DNA from 3 places in the Streptomyces sp. URMC 124 genome. Region 3 is predicted to be linked to each of the others. Evidence: predicted binding sites of a transcription regulator. Region 3 holds the regulator's gene; each other region holds the start of a gene.
What was found. Region 3 encodes HrcA, which represses chaperone genes, less so after heat shock. Its sites were predicted from a motif close to TTNGCACTCNGNNNNNCNGAGTGCNAA; they were not measured.
Positions count from the first base shown of each region.

Region 1: the regulator HrcA is predicted to act here: its motif matches at 3,098-3,124, upstream of groL (chaperonin GroEL).
Region 2: the regulator HrcA is predicted to act here: its motif matches at 2,919-2,945, upstream of groES (co-chaperone GroES).

Region 1 covers NZ_JBPQTS010000044.1:14,318-19,524, reverse strand. Annotated here, with positions in the region: gene ACSNOG_RS12260 (glucosyl-3-phosphoglycerate synthase) at 1-287, opposite strand, end outside; SAM riboswitch class I at 463-606, shown strand; gene thrC (threonine synthase) at 624-1,907, shown strand; gene ACSNOG_RS12250 (MoaD/ThiS family protein) at 1,986-2,261, shown strand; gene ACSNOG_RS12245 (cold-shock protein) at 2,686-2,892, shown strand; gene groL (chaperonin GroEL) at 3,287-4,909, shown strand; gene ACSNOG_RS12235 (PTS transporter subunit EIIC) at 4,962-5,207, opposite strand, start outside.
Region 2 covers NZ_JBPQTS010000116.1:2,006-7,212, forward strand. Annotated here, with positions in the region: gene ACSNOG_RS22575 (hypothetical protein) at 1-84, opposite strand, end outside; gene ACSNOG_RS22580 (hypothetical protein) at 197-511, opposite strand; gene ACSNOG_RS22585 (THUMP-like domain-containing protein) at 549-1,772, opposite strand; gene ACSNOG_RS22590 (polysaccharide deacetylase family protein) at 1,963-2,790, shown strand; gene groES (co-chaperone GroES) at 3,095-3,403, shown strand; gene groL (chaperonin GroEL) at 3,511-5,133, shown strand.
Region 3 covers NZ_JBPQTS010000134.1:4,628-9,834, forward strand. Annotated here, with positions in the region: gene ACSNOG_RS24430 (16S rRNA (uracil(1498)-N(3))-methyltransferase) at 1-56, opposite strand, end outside; gene ACSNOG_RS24435 (nitronate monooxygenase) at 53-1,198, opposite strand; gene dnaJ (molecular chaperone DnaJ) at 1,417-2,553, opposite strand; gene hrcA (heat-inducible transcriptional repressor HrcA) at 2,554-3,570, opposite strand; gene ACSNOG_RS24450 (MBL fold metallo-hydrolase) at 3,757-4,500, shown strand; gene ACSNOG_RS24455 (DUF3097 domain-containing protein) at 4,558-5,207, shown strand, end outside.

The sequences.
Region 1 (5,207 bases), on a different contig from region 3:
TCGCGGTGCACCACGCCCGCGCCCGCCGCCGCCGCGACCTCGGACGTGCGGTCCGTCGAGCCCGAGTCGACCACCACCAGCTCGTCCACCAGCGGCACCGCCTCCGACATCAGCTCGCGGCGGATCGTCGCCACGATGGCGCCGACCGTCGGCTCCTCGTTCAGCGCCGGCAGGACGACGCTCACCGTGGTGCCGGAGTCCCGTTTGGCGGCCAGAAGCACGTCGAGCGGACGATCAGCAGCGGACCAGGACCGCTCGGCCAGCCAGCGCTCCACCTCTTCCAGCACGTGTACGACTCCCTGTCTCACGGACGTTCTGCGACGCGCTCTGTGACGCATCTCGCGGTGCGGACGCCCCTCTCAACGGGCCGTCCCTTCCGTTACAGTCTTGAACAACGCGGACCGCCGTCCTATGTCGGGGGTCGTCGCGTGCACAAACGCCTGGGCCCCGCCCAGGCCATACCGCTCATCCAGAGGGGCAGAGGGACACGGCCCGTTGAAGCCCCGGCAACCCTCCAGCCGGTCTTACCGTCCATTCGGCGAGGCTCCCGGCGGGGAAGGTGCCAATTCCGTCTCGTGGCGACGTACGCCGCGAGGAAGATGAGGAGAAAGGGCCTCGCCTCCATGGCTGTGCAGTCTGTTGAACCCTCTACCACTTCTGTGGACCTCGGCCCCGCCGCGGCACTCTCCTGCCGCGAGTGCGGAGAGCGCTTCGAGCTCGGGCCCGTCTTCGCCTGCGCCCTGTGCTTCGGCCCCCTCGAAGTCGCCTACGACCTGCCCGCCGGCGACCCCGCGACCCTGCGGCAGCGGATCGAGTCCGGCCCCGCGAACATCTGGCGCTACGCCCCCCTGCTGCCCGTCCCCGCCGACGTCGCGGACAAGCCCAACCTCAACCCCGGCCTCACCAAGCTCGTCAAGGCCGACAACCTCGCCCGCGAACTGGGCGTGACCGGCGGCCTGTACGTCAAGGACGACTCCGGCAACCCCACGCACTCCTTCAAGGACCGCGTGGTCGCCATCGCCGTCGAGGCCGCCCGTGCCTTCGGCTTCACGACGCTGTCCTGCTCGTCCACGGGGAACCTGGCGGGCGCGGTCGGTGCCGCGGCCGCCCGGGCCGGGTTCAAGTCGTGCGTCTTCATCCCGCACGACCTGGAGGCCGGAAAGGTCGTGATGGCCGCGGTGTACGGCGGCGACCTCGTCGGCATCGAGGGCACGTACGACGACGTCAACCGCTTCTGCAGCGAGCTCATCGGTGACCCGCTGGGGGAGGGCTGGGGCTTCGTCAACGTCAACCTCCGCCCGTACTACGGGGAAGGGTCGAAGACGCTCGCGTACGAGATCTGCGAGCAGCTGGGCTGGCGGCTGCCGGACCAGATCGTCGTGCCGATCGCCTCCGGCTCCCAGCTCACGAAGATCGACAAGGGGCTCAAGGAGCTCGTCGCCCTGGGGCTGGTCGAGGACCGCCCGTACAAGATCTTCGGCGCGCAGGCGGAGGGGTGCTCGCCCGTCGCGCGCGCCTTCAAGGACGGGCACGACGTGGTGCGGCCCGTGAAGCCGGACACGATCGCGAAGTCCCTCGCCATCGGCAACCCGGCCGACGGGCCGTACGTGCTGGACATCGCGCGGCGGACGGGCGGAGCGGTGGAGGCCGTGGGCGACCCGGAGATCGTGGAGGCGATCCGGCTGCTCGCCCGCACGGAGGGGATCTTCGCCGAGACGGCGGGCGGCGTGACCGTGGGCGTCACGAAGAAGCTCATCGAGGACGGGGTCCTCGATCCCTCCCTCACGACCGTCGTGCTCAACACCGGGGACGGGCTGAAGACGCTCGACGCCGTCGCGGCGGGGCCCACGGCGACGATCCGGCCGTCGTTGGAGGCGTTCCGCGCCGCGGGGCTTGCTGCCGTCTGACGTCTGCCGCGGGCCGGTCGTGCCCGCCTTTCCGCCCCGGCGGAACAACCGCCCACAACCTCTCCGGAAGGTTCTCCCATGAGCGTCACCGTTCGTATCCCCACCATCCTGCGTACCTACACCGGCGGTAAGGCCGAAGTGCCCGCCGAGGGTGCGACCCTCTCCGAGGTCATCCGGTCCCTCGAGGCGAACCACGCCGGGATCGCCGCCCGTGTGCTCGACGACGCCGGCAAGCTGCGCCGGTTCGTGAACGTCTACGTCAACGACGACGACGTGCGCTTCGAGCAGGGGCTGCAGACGCCCACCCCCGACGGCTCCGCCGTCTCCGTCATCCCGGCCGTCGCCGGCGGCTGAGGTTTCACAGGGTTCCTCCGTTATTGCCGCACGACGTCCCCGGAATCGCCCCGACCGCAGTAGCGGACGGGGCGATTCCGCCTGTTGAGCGCGATACAGTTGGGGCGATCCCCGCCCGGCGTCAGTGCCGAACGCATATGAGAACCCGTCAAGTTGTGCGCGAAGTGTGTGCACGAAATGCCGGGTTGGTTGTGTTATTCCCGGCCCGACTTGCCCTGAAATAGCCTGAGTTATGCGGGTTTCTTTGATCGGCCATGCCCTGAATTCTCGTCCGAGTGACCTGTTGCAGACGGCATCCGTGCAGATACATTCAGCCGCGGTCGACGCGTTCCGGCGCACACCCACTGGGCTGCCAGCGGGTGAGGTCTGACCCGGGTCCGCGAAGTGCGGTCCTGCGCAAGGGCCAGTAATAGGGGAGTTAGGCATGGCTCAGGGCACCGTCAAGTGGTTCAACGCGGAGAAGGGCTACGGCTTCATCGCGGTCGACGGTGGTGCGGATGTATTCGTCCACTACAGCGCGATTCAGATGGACGGCTACCGCACCCTCGAGGAGGGTCAGCGGGTCGAGTTCGAGATCTCGCAGGGCCAGAAGGGGCCGCAGGCGGACATGGTGAAGCTGCAGCAGGTCTGATCGCGGCGCATCGACCACCGGCTCGCTCGGTTTGCAGAGGGGCTCGCACCCGACGGGGTGCGGGCCCCTCGCGCGTGCGCGCCTTCCCGCGTGCGGAGGAGGTACGTGCGGGACGGGGCGGGCGCGTGTGCGGGACGTGCGGGGTGGGTACGGCTGCCTGGGGCCCTTGATCGGCGCCCCGTGGGCGTGACCGTCCCCCGAGGCGCTTGCACTCTCCCTGGTCGAGTGCTAATCATTGGGCTTAGCACTCTCCGAGTGAGAGTGACAGATTTGGACCGTCGGTGAGGTCCGCATGCCAGGCGGGGCAAGGAACCGCAGGGTACGCAGGCCGTCCGTCGCGGGCGCCAGTGCGGTCCGGAGCAGTCTCCACCCCGTCCTGGGAGGACCACTTCACATGGCCAAGATCATCGCGTTCGACGAGGAGGCACGGCGCGGTCTCGAGCGCGGGATGAACCAGCTCGCCGACGCCGTCAAGGTCACCCTCGGCCCCAAGGGCCGCAACGTCGTCCTCGAGAAGAAGTGGGGCGCCCCCACGATCACCAACGATGGTGTCTCCATCGCCAAGGAGATCGAGCTCGAGGACCCGTACGAGAAGATCGGCGCCGAGCTGGTCAAGGAGGTCGCGAAGAAGACGGACGACGTCGCCGGTGACGGCACGACGACCGCGACCGTCCTCGCCCAGGCCCTGGTCCGCGAGGGCCTGCGCAACGTCGCCGCGGGTGCCAACCCGATGGCGCTGAAGCGCGGCATCGAGAAGGCCGTCGAGGCTGTCTCGGGCGCCCTGCTCGAGCAGGCCAAGGACGTGGAGACCAAGGAGCAGATCGCCTCCACCGCCTCCATCTCCGCCGCCGACACCCAGATCGGCGAGCTCATCGCCGAGGCCATGGACAAGGTCGGCAAGGAAGGCGTCATCACCGTCGAGGAGTCCCAGACCTTCGGTCTGGAGCTGGAGCTCACCGAGGGTATGCGCTTCGACAAGGGCTACATCTCGGCGTACTTCGCCACCGACATGGAGCGTATGGAGGCGTCGCTCGACGACCCGTACATCCTGATCGTCAACTCCAAGGTCGGCTCGGTCAAGGACCTGCTGCCGCTCCTGGAGAAGGTCATGCAGTCCGGCAAGCCGCTGCTGATCATCGCCGAGGACGTCGAGGGCGAGGCCCTCTCCACCCTCGTCGTGAACAAGATCCGCGGCACCTTCAAGTCCGTCGCCGTCAAGGCCCCGGGCTTCGGCGACCGCCGCAAGGCCATGCTCGGTGACATCGCCATCCTCACCGGTGGCACCGTCATCTCCGAGGAGGTCGGCCTCAAGCTGGAGAACGCCGGTCTCGACCTGCTCGGCCGCGCCCGCAAGGTCGTCATCACCAAGGACGAGACGACCATCGTCGACGGTGCCGGTGACAGCGAGCAGGTCCAGGGCCGCGTCAACCAGATCCGCGCCGAGATCGAGAACAGCGACTCGGACTACGACCGCGAGAAGCTCCAGGAGCGCCTCGCGAAGCTGGCCGGCGGCGTGGCCGTCATCAAGGCCGGTGCCGCGACCGAGGTCGAGCTCAAGGAGCGCAAGCACCGCATCGAGGACGCCGTTCGCAACGCGAAGGCGGCCGTCGAGGAGGGCATCGTCGCCGGTGGTGGCGTGGCCCTGCTGCAGGCCTCCCAGGTGTTCGAGAAGCTGGAGCTCGAGGGCGACGAGGCCACCGGTGCCGCCGCCGTCAAGCTGGCCCTGGAGGCCCCGCTCAAGCAGATCGCGGTCAACGCCGGTCTCGAGGGTGGCGTCGTCGTGGAGAAGGTGCGCAACCTGACCCCGGGCCACGGCCTCAACGCCGCCACGGGCGAGTACGTCGACCTGGTCGCCGAGGGCATCATCGACCCGGCCAAGGTCACCCGCTCCGCCCTGCAGAACGCCGCGTCCATCGCCGCGCTGTTCCTGACCACCGAGGCCGTCATCGCCGACAAGCCGGAGAAGGCCGCCGCGGCCGCTCCGGGCGGCATGCCGGGCGGTGACATGGACTTCTGATCCGCACCGGATCACTCGTCCTGACGCTGTACGCGCCCGAGGGCGGCGCCCCCTACGAGGGGGGTGCCGCCCTCGGGCCGTTTCCGGTGTTCAGCTCGCGCAGGGAGGCACGGCTCAGACCGAACGCGTACGTCGCGACGAACCCCGCCGCGTAGCCCACCAGCAGGCCCGCCCCGTAGACCACCACCGCCTGCCCCGGGCCGTGGCCGCCCTTGAGCAGGGGGAACAGGGCCCAGCCCGACGGGCCGATGGCCGTCGAGCCGACCGTGTCGCCCAGCTGTCCCAGCAGCCCCACGAA
Region 2 (5,207 bases), on a different contig from region 3:
CCCGGTCCACGCGTCCGTGCCCGCCGACCGCACGACCGCCGTGCCGCCCGCCGCGGCCGTCGCCGTCAGTGTTTCGTCCAGCATCCGCCCAGCCCCCCCGTCGCCACCTGCCAGCCGCGACGCACGCTAGCGCCGATCAGCCGGCCGCAACCCGCGTTTGGCGGGAAATACGATCGGCTGTCGACGCGAGGCGCAGTCAGTCGGGGTCGCGGGCGAGTTCGAGTGCCAGGGTCTGCAGGATCTCCTCCGTCGGCGCCTCGGGCGTCGTCCCGTCGTAGGCGTCCGCGACCGCCTCGAAGGCCAGCATCAACCCGCTGATGAGCGCGCTCATGGGCGCGGAGAGCTGGTTGAGCACTGCGAGCCCGACCTCCCTGGCCTCCGCGCCGACCGGCACCATGAACTCGTCCGGGATCACCTCGCCGAGGAGGGACGAGACGTAGTCCGTCCCCACGCCGCCGCGCAGGGCCGTGAGCGCGGCGATGGCCTTGAGTTTGATCTCGTTCTCGGTCATGGGGTGAGCGTAGGAGGAATTGCCCGAGGCGGACCGCTTACGCGCGGACCTCCCGCCCCAGCAGCATCACCGGCGCGCCCGCCGCGCGGGTCAGCACGATCACGCAGGAGTGCGGTCCGGCGAGCTTCAGCTTCTTGCGGAGGTCTTCCGGCTCCACCGCCGAGCCGCGCTTCTTGATGACGGCGACACCGATCCCGCGCTCCCGCACCACGGCCTTGAGCTTCTTCAGGTTGAACGGCAGCACGTCCGTGATCTCGTACGCCGATGCGTAGTCCGTCGCCCGCAGCTCGTCGCTCGTGACGTACGCGATCGTCTCGTCGATCAGCCCGCCGTCGCCCAGCGCGGCCGCCACGTCCGCCACCAGGTGCGCGCGGATCACCGCGCCGTCCGGCTCGTACAGATAGCGCCCGACCGGCCGTACCGCCGGGTCGGGCAGCCCGGCGCCCACCAGCGAGTGCCCGCCCGGCAGCAGGGTCGCCCGCCGCGCGCCCGGCGCCGTGCCGAACCACAGCACGGCCTCCTTCACGTCGCCCCCGTCCGAGATCCACTCGGCTTCCGCGTCGTCCGGGATCGCCTCGTGCGGCACCCCGGGGGCGATCTTGAGGGCTGCGTGCGGGGCCCTGCGGGCCGCCTCGATCGCCCAGGACAGCGGCGGGGAGTACGCCTCCGGGTCGAAGATGCGGCCGCGGCCGCCCCGCCGCGCCGGGTCGACGAAGACCGCGTCGTAGCCCGAGGTGTCCACGTCGGCGACGTCCGCGCAGCGCACCTCGATGAGGTCGGAAAGGCCCAGAGCTTCGGCGTTCGCGCGGGCGGCCTCGCAGGTCAGCGGGTCGCGGTCGACGGCGAGGACGCGGATGCCCAGCCGTGCCAGCGCGATCGCGTCGCCGCCGATGCCGCAGCACAGGTCGGCCACGGAGCGGATGCCGAGCGCGGCGAAGCGGGCAGCGCGGTAGTCCGCCACGGAGCGGCGCGTCGACTGCTCCACGCCGTTCGGCGTGAAGAACATCCGGTACGCGTCCTCCGCCCCGAACTTCGCCACCGCCCGCTGCCGCAGCCGTGCCATGCCGAGCGCCGCCGAGACGAGCTCCGCGGGGTGGTCGCGGCGCAGCCGGGTCGCCGTGGCCAGCTCCCGGGCGGGGTCGTGGTCGCGCAGCCCGGCGAGCAGGCTCCGGCCCTCTTCCGTGAGGAGGGACCGGAAGGCGGCGACGGGCGAGGGCTCGCTCGGTACGTTCGGTTCGTTCGGTTCGTTCTGCGCTGGCACCCGGTCATTCTCGCCCAGCCCTCCGGCCCCGCTCTCCGACAGGCCGCCCCTTCTGCCGTGATCGAACGCATGCACAACAATCGGAGGTGTGAGCTCCCCTCTATCCGGCCCGATATCCGCCCGCCCGGCACCCCGTCGCCCGGTATCCGTCCGCCCGGTATCCGCCCGCGCGACCGCCGTCACCTCGCTCCTGCTGGCGGCGCTGCTCCTCAGCGGCTGCTCCGGCTCCTCCGGTGGCGGCAAGGGGGCCGCGTCGGCGTCCCCCGCTCCGCGTACGGACACCGCGGCGTCGCCCCCGGCTTCGTCCGCCGCCGTCCCCGACGCCGCCGCCTACCGCCGCTGGGGCCTCGACAAGCCCCTCGCCGCGCCCCCGGCGCCGCCGGCCGCCAAGCTGACCGACGGGATGAAGCCGGGCGCCGCGCCCAAGGTGATCCGGCGCGTGCCGACCAGCGACAAGGTCGTCTTCGTGACCATCGACGACGGGGCGGAGAAGGACCCGGAGTTCGTGAAGATGGCCAAGGACCTGAAGCTGCCCTTCACGATGTTCCTCACCGACGACATCGCCCGGGCCGGCGGCGGCTACGGCTACTTCGAGCAGCTGCGGGGCGAGGGGAACCGCAACGGCATCCACAACCACACCCTCTCCCACCCGAACCTCCGCACCCTCTCCGCCGACGCGCAGCGCCGCGAGGTCTGCGGCCAGCAGGAGGTGCTGGAGAAGCGGTACGGCGCCAAGCCGCCCCTGTTCCGTCCTCCTTACGGCAACTACAACGACGCCACGCTCGCCGCGGCGGGCGGCTGCGGGGTGAAGGCGCTGCTGCTGTGGGAGGCGACGATGCAGATCAACGACATGCGCTACGCGCAGGGGGACAAGCTGCGCCCGGGCGACATCGTCCTGGCCCACTTCCGCGGTCCCTCGGAGCTCAAGGGCACCTCCATGACGAAGATGGTCGCCAACATGCTGCGCAGCATCGAGCGACAGGGGTTCACCGTGGCGCGTCTTGAGGATTACGTATAGCCGTGCGCGGGTAGCGGCTGGCGGGAAGCGCAGGAAGATCCTCGCGGGAAGGGCGGGAGGATCCGCGTGCCGCCCGGCGCCGGAGGCCCTACCCGCACGGGTGAACCGCAGGCGCGCCGCACGGCGAATTGGCACTCCGCTTGACCGAGTGCTAACCGCGTCATAGTCTCGGCTCCGTTGGCACTCTCCACCCGGGAGTGCCAAACACAGCGACGGGCAGAATCCGGCACCCGCGACGACGGATCCTCCTGGTCGCCACCTCAGACAGATAACCCCGTGAATCTCCGAAGGGGGAGGTCGGATCGTGACGACCGCCAGCTCCAAGGTTGCCATCAAGCCGCTCGAGGACCGCATCGTGGTCCAGCCGCTCGACGCCGAGCAGACCACGGCCTCTGGCCTGGTCATTCCGGACACCGCCAAGGAGAAGCCCCAGGAGGGCGTCGTCCTGGCCGTGGGCCCGGGCCGCTTCGAGGACGGTCAGCGTCTTCCGCTCGACGTGAACGTCGGCGACGTCGTGCTCTACAGCAAGTACGGCGGCACCGAGGTGAAGTACAACGGCGACGAGTACCTCGTCCTCTCGGCTCGCGACGTGCTCGCGATCATCGAGAAGTAATTCACCCCGTTTGATGTGATCTGCGCCCCTGGTCCCCCGTTTCCGCGACAACCGTCCGGACAACCGGGCGCCGGGGCGCAGTTCGTTTGAGAGGACTTGAAGCAACCATGGCGAAGATCCTGAAGTTCGACGAGGACGCCCGTCGCGCCCTCGAGCGCGGTGTCAACAAGCTGGCCGACACGGTCAAGGTGACGATCGGCCCCAAGGGCCGCAACGTCGTCATCGACAAGAAGTTCGGCGCCCCGACCATCACCAACGACGGCGTCACCATCGCCCGCGAGGTCGAGATCGAGGACCCGTACGAGAACCTGGGCGCCCAGCTCGTCAAGGAGGTGGCGACCAAGACCAACGACATCGCGGGTGACGGCACCACCACCGCGACCGTCCTGGCCCAGGCGCTGGTCCGCGAGGGTCTGCGCAACGTCGCCGCCGGCGCCTCCCCGGCCGCCCTGAAGAAGGGCATCGACGCCGCGGTCAAGGCCGTCTCCGACGAGCTGCTGGCGACCGCCCGCCCGATCGACGACAAGGCCGACATCGCCGCCGTCGCCGCCCTGTCCGCCCAGGACAAGCAGGTCGGCGAGCTCATCGCCGAGGCGATGGACAAGGTCGGCAAGGACGGTGTCATCACCGTCGAGGAGTCCAACACCTTCGGCCTGGAGCTGGACTTCACCGAGGGCATGGCCTTCGACAAGGGTTACCTGTCGCCCTACATGGTCACCGACCAGGAGCGCATGGAGGCCGTCCTCGAGGACCCGTACATCCTCATCCACCAGGGCAAGATCTCCTCGATCCAGGACCTGCTGCCCCTGCTCGAGAAGATCATCCAGGGTGGCTCCTCCAAGCCGCTGCTGATCATCGCCGAGGACGTCGAGGGCGAGGCCCTCTCCACCCTCGTCGTCAACAAGATCCGCGGCACCTTCAACGCCGTGGCCGTCAAGGCCCCGGGCTTCGGTGACCGCCGCAAGGCGATGCTGGGCGACATGGCCACCCTGACCGGCGGCACCGTCGTCGCCGAGGAGGTCGGCCTCAAGCTCGACCAGGTCGGCCTCGACGTGCTGGGCTCCGCCCGCCGCGTGACCATCACCAAGGACGACACCACGATCGTCGACGGTGGCGGCAACGCCGAGGACGTCCAGGGCCGCGTCGCCCAGATCAAGGCCGAGATCGAGGCCACGGACTCCGACTGGGACCGCGAGAAGCTCCAGGAGCGCCTCGCCAAGCTCGCCGGTGGCGTCTGCGTCATCCGCGTGGGTGCGGCCACCGAGGTCGAGCTCAAGGAGAAGAAGCACCGTCTGGAGGACGCCATCTCCGCGACCCGCGCCGCGGTCGAGGAGGGCATCGTCTCCGGTGGTGGCTCCGCGCTCGTCCACGCCGTCAAGGTGCTCGAGGGCAACCTGGGCAAGGAGGGCGACGAGGCCACCGGTGTCGCCGTGGTCCGCCGCGCCGCCGTCGAGCCGCTGCGCTGGATCGCCGAGAACGCCGGCCTCGAGGGCTACGTCATCACCTCCAAGGTCGCCGAGCTCGACAAGGGCCAGGGCTTCAACGCCGCGACCGGCGAGTACGGCGACCTGGTGAAGGCCGGCGTCATCGACCCGGTCAAGGTCACCCGCTCCGCCCTGGAGAACGCCGCCTCCATCGCCTCCCTGCTGCTCACGACCGAGACCCTGGTCGTCGAGAAGAAGGAAGAGGACGAGGCCGAGGCCGGTCACGGCCACGGTCACTCGCACTGACCCCGCGCCGCTTCGCGGCCGCAGTCCGGAGCCCGGCACCCCTGGTGGGTGCCGGGCTCCGGCCGTTCACGGGG
Region 3 (5,207 bases):
CCGGGGAAGACACCCGTCAGGGCGTCCTCCTCGACCAGGAACACCGGCGCTGTCATGACTCGCTCCCTCGCATTTCTCTCCCCCGCATGTCGCTGCCCCGCAGCCCGCTCCCCCGTACCGTGCCCTGCTCCGCCCGCGCCGATGTGTCCCGTGCCGCGTCGAGTTCGGTGACGAGCGTCTCGATGAGCGTGGCGACGGGCAGGGGCCGGGCCAGGCGGTGGCCCTGGCCGGCCCACAGGGCCATGGCCTGCGGGTCGCCGGTCTCGGCGGCGGCCTTGCGCAGCCCTGCCGTCAGGTAGTGGACCTGGGGGTAGGCGGCGGGGGCGTACGGGCCGTGTTCGCGGATGAAACGGTTCACCAGCCCGCGGGCGGGGCGGCCCGAGAAGGCCCGGGTGAGCTCCGTACCGGCGAACAGCGGGTCGGTCAGGGCCTGCTTGTGCAGGGCGTGGGCGCCGGACTCGGGGCAGGCCAGGAAGGCGGTGCCGAGCTGCGCGGCGCTCGCGCCCGCGGCGAGGACGGCGGCTATCTGCTCGCCGCGCATCAGCCCGCCGGTGGCGATCACGGGGAGGTCGACGGCGTCGCGGACCTGGGCGATCAGGGACAGCAGGCCGAGGCCCGCGCTCGCGCCGTCGGCGTGCGGGTCGTCGCGGTGGGTGCCCTGGTGGCCGCCGGCCTCGATGCCCTGCGCGCACACGGCGTCCGCACCGGCGTCACGGGCGGCCAGCGCCTCGGCGGCCGAGGTGACGGTGACCACCGTCAGCGTCCCGGCGGCGGAGAGCGCGGCGACGGCCTCGGGCGAGGGGCAGCCGAAAGTGAACGAGACGACCGGCACCGGGTCGTCGAGGAGGATCGCGAGCTTCGCGTCGTAGGCGTCGTCGCTGCCGCGGTCACGGTCGCCGAGCGGCGTCTCGTACCAGGCGGACTCGCCGGCCAGCTGCTCGGCGTAGACCTCGACGGCGGCCGGGTCGGCGGCGGGGGGCTGCGGCATGAACAGATTCACACCGAAGGGTGCGGCGGTGCGGGCACGAAGCTGCTTGATCTCTTCGTACATCGCCGCGGGCGTCTTGTAACCGGCGGCCAGGAAACCGAGGCCGCCGGCCTCGCAGACCGCGGCCGCGAGGGCCGGCCCCGAGGCGCCGCCGGCCATGGGCGCCTGCACGACCGGGTACCGGCACAGGCCGGTGAGCGCGGAGGTCACCCTGGGTTCGAATGCCATGACCACATCGTGTCACAGACCATGTCAATCACCGGACGGGCTCGATCCGAGCCCGTCCGGTGAAAAAGACCACACAAGGCCTGCGAGGCCAGGAGGGCTTACCGCCCGTTGAACGCGTCCTTCAACCGCGAGAACAGCCCCTGCTGCCCGGGCTTGCCGTGCCCGCCCGGGGGACAACCCCCGGACCCCCGGCCCAGCGCCTACCGCCCGTTGAACGCATCCTTCAGCCGCGAGAACAGCCCCTGCTGCCCGGGCTTGAACTCGCCCATCGGCCGCTCCTCGCCCCGCAGCTTCGCCAGCTGCCGCAGCAGTTCCTCCTGCTGCGGGTCGAGCTTGTTCGGGGTGATGACCTCGACGTGCACGATGAGGTCACCGCGGCCGCCGCCGCGCAGGTGCGTGACACCGCGCTGGTGCAGCGGGATCGACTGGCCCGACTGCGTGCCGGGGCGGATGTCGATCTCCTCGACGCCGTCCAGGGTCTCCAGCGGCACCTTCGTGCCGAGGGCCGCCGCCGTCATCGGGATGGTGACCGTGCAGTGCAGGTCGTCACCGCGGCGCTGGAAGACCGGGTGCTGCTTCTCGTGGATCTCGACGTACAGGTCGCCGGCGGGGCCGCCGCCGGGGCCGACCTCGCCCTCGCCCGCGAGCTGGATCCGGGTGCCGTTGTCGACACCGGCCGGGATCTTGACGGTCAGCGTGCGCCGCGAGCGGACGCGGCCGTCGCCGGCGCACTCCGGGCAGGGCGTGGGCACGACGGTGCCGAAGCCCTGGCACTGCGGGCACGGCCGGGAGGTCATGACCTGGCCGAGGAAGGAGCGGGTGACCTGCGAGACCTCGCCTCGGCCGCGGCACATGTCACACGTCTGGGCGGAGGTGCCGGGGGCCGCGCCCTCGCCGCTGCACGTGGTGCAGACGACGGCGGTGTCGACCTGGATCTCCTTGGTCGTCCCGAAGGCGGCCTCGTCGAGGGTCACTTCGAGACGGATCATGGCGTCCTGGCCGCGCCGGGTGCGCGAGCGCGGGCCGCGCTGCGACGCCTGCCCGAAGAAGGCGTCCATGATGTCGGAGAAGTTGCCGAAGCCCGCGCCGAAGCCACCGGCGCCGCCACCGCCGCCGGACGCCGAGAGCGGGTCGCCGCCGAGGTCGTAGACCTGCTTCTTCTGCGGGTCCGAGAGCACCTCGTAAGCGGCGTTGATCTCCTTGAACCGCTCCTGCGTCTTCGGGTCCGGATTGACGTCCGGGTGCAGCTCGCGGGCGAGGCGGCGGAAGGCCTTCTTGATCTCGTCCTGCGAGGCGTCGCGCCGTACGCCCAGGACCGCGTAGTAATCCGTGGCCACTTACGACTCCGCCAGGATCTGTCCGACGTAACGTGCCACTGCGCGTACCGCTCCCATCGTTCCGGGGTAGTCCATGCGGGTCGGTCCGACCACGCCGAGTTTGGCGACTGCCTCGTCGCCCGAACCGTAGCCGACGGCGACGACCGATGTGGAGTTCAGTCCCTCGTGAGCGTTCTCATGGCCGATGCGGACCGTCATCCCGGAGTCCTTGGCCTCACCCAGGAGCTTCAGCAGCACGACCTGCTCCTCCAGCGCCTCCAGCACGGGCCGGATGGTCAGGGGGAAGTCGTGCCCGAAACGGGTGAGATTGGCGGTGCCGCCGATCATCAGCCGCTCCTCGGTCTCCTCGACCAGCGTCTCCAGCAGGGTGGCCAGCACCGTAGAAACGGTTCCGCGGTCCTCCTGCTCGAAGGAGTCGGCCAGATCCGCCACCAGCTGCGGGACGTCCGTGAACCGGCGGCCCACGACGCGGCTGTTGAGCCGGGCGCGCAGGTCGGCGAGAGAGGTCTCGCCGATCGGGGCCGGGCAGTCGATCATGCGCTGCTCGACCCGTCCGGTGTCCGTGATCAGGACGAGCATGACGCGGGCCGGAGCCAGCGACAGCAGCTCCACGTGGCGCACCGTCGAACGGGTCAGCGACGGATACTGCACCACCGCGACCTGCCGGGTCAGCTGCGCCAGCAGGCGGACCGTGCGCCCCACGACGTCGTCCAGGTCGACGGCGCCGTCCAGGAAGTTCTGGATGGCGCGCCGCTCCGGCGACGAGAGGGGCTTGACGCCCGCCAGGCGGTCGACGAAGAGCCGGTAGCCCTTGTCGGTCGGGATGCGGCCGGCGCTGGTGTGCGGCTGGGCGATGAAGCCCTCCTCCTCCAGCGCGGCCATGTCGTTGCGCACCGTGGCCGGGGAGACGCCCAGGCGGTGCCGCTCGGTGAGGGCCTTGGAGCCGACCGGCTCCTCGGTGCCCACATAGTCCTGGACGATGGCGCGCAACACCTCGAGCCTGCGTTCGCTCAGCATCGCGCGCACCTCCAAGTCCAGACCGTCTTACGGGGCCCGTTCCTGGCACTCAGCAGTCGCGAGTGCCAAAGCCCTCCAGCCAGTGTACGGCCGTGCACCACAGGCAGGGCAAGAGCCGTCCCCGCCGCGCGCCCGCGGGCGGCCGCCGGGCGGGCAACCGTACCGCGCTACCGCTAGCGTCCTGGTATGGACAACGGTCAGCAAGGCCGCGGGGATGCAGCCCGGTGGGAACGGCTCGCGCCGGGCGTCGCGCGCCGCCGAATGCCGACGTGGGACGCCACCGTCGGGGTCGTCGCCGGCAGCACTGGAGTGCTGCTCGTGGACACCGGATCGACGCTCGCGGAGGGCGCGGAACTCGGGCGCGAAGTGCGGGAACTCTTCGGCCGGGACGTGACGCATATCGCTCTGACGCACCCCCACTTCGATCACGTCTTCGGTACGGCGGCCTTCCCGGGCGCGGAGGTCTACGGGGCCGTGGGCGCCGCCGACCTGATGCGGCGCGAGAGCGAGGAGCTGCGCCTGGACGCCGAGCGGTACGGGCTCGCGCCCGACGCCGCGGCGGAGGCCGTCGAGCGGCTCGTCACACCCCGGCACCCGGTCAGCGGGGAGCTCACCCTGGACCTGGGCGGCGGCCGGCAGGCGCTCCTCGCCAACCTCGGCCCCGGCCATACCGCGCACGACCTTGCGGTCTTCGTCGCGGGCGCCGGCGGCGCGCCCGAGGTCGTCTTCTGCGGCGACCTCGTGGAGGAGTCCGGCGAGCCCCAGGCCGGCCCGGACGCGCTGCCCCACCGGTGGCCCGCTGCCCTGGACCGGCTGCTGGCGCTCGGCGGCGAGGACGCGCTGTACGTACCGGGGCACGGGGCGGTGGTGGACGCGGCGTTCGTACGGGCGCAGAGGGAGGCGCTCGCGCTGCGCTTCGAGGCCGCGTAACCGGCCGGGCCGGTGCGCGGTGTCGTGACCGGCCGGTCCGCGGGAAGAATGATCTCCATGCGCAGCAGACAGTACGGTCCCGATCTCACCCCGCCCTGGAAGAAGCAGCAGCCCGCGCCCGAGGTGGCCGCGGACGTCGATCTCGTGGTCGAAGAGGTCACCACCGGGTTCTGCGGGGCGGTGATCCGCTGCGAGAAGACGGCCCAGGGGCCCGTGGTCACCCTGGAGGACCGCTTCGGCAAGCACCGCGTCTTCCCGATGGAGCCCCGCGGCTTCCTCCTGGAGGGGCGCGTCGTCACCCTCGTACGCCCCACGGGCCCGCGCACGCCTGCCGCACCCGCGCGGACCGCCTCCGGCTCGATCGCCGTCCCCGGGGCGCGGGCACGCGTCGCCCGGGCGGGCCGCATCTACGTCGAGGGCCGCCACGACGCGGAGCTCGTGGAACGGGTGTGGGGCGACGACCTGCGCATCGAGGGCGTCGTCGTCGAATACCTGGAGGGCATCGACGACCTCCCGGCGATCGTCCGCTCCTTCACCCCCGGCCCCGACGCCCGGCTCGGCGTCCTGGTCGACCACCTCGTACCGGGCTCGAAGGAGTCGCGGATCGCGGCGGAGGTGACGGGTGAACACGCCCTCGTCGTGGGTCATCCGTACGTGGACGTCTGGGAGGCGGTCAAGCCGTCGTCCGTGGGCATCCGGGAGTGGCC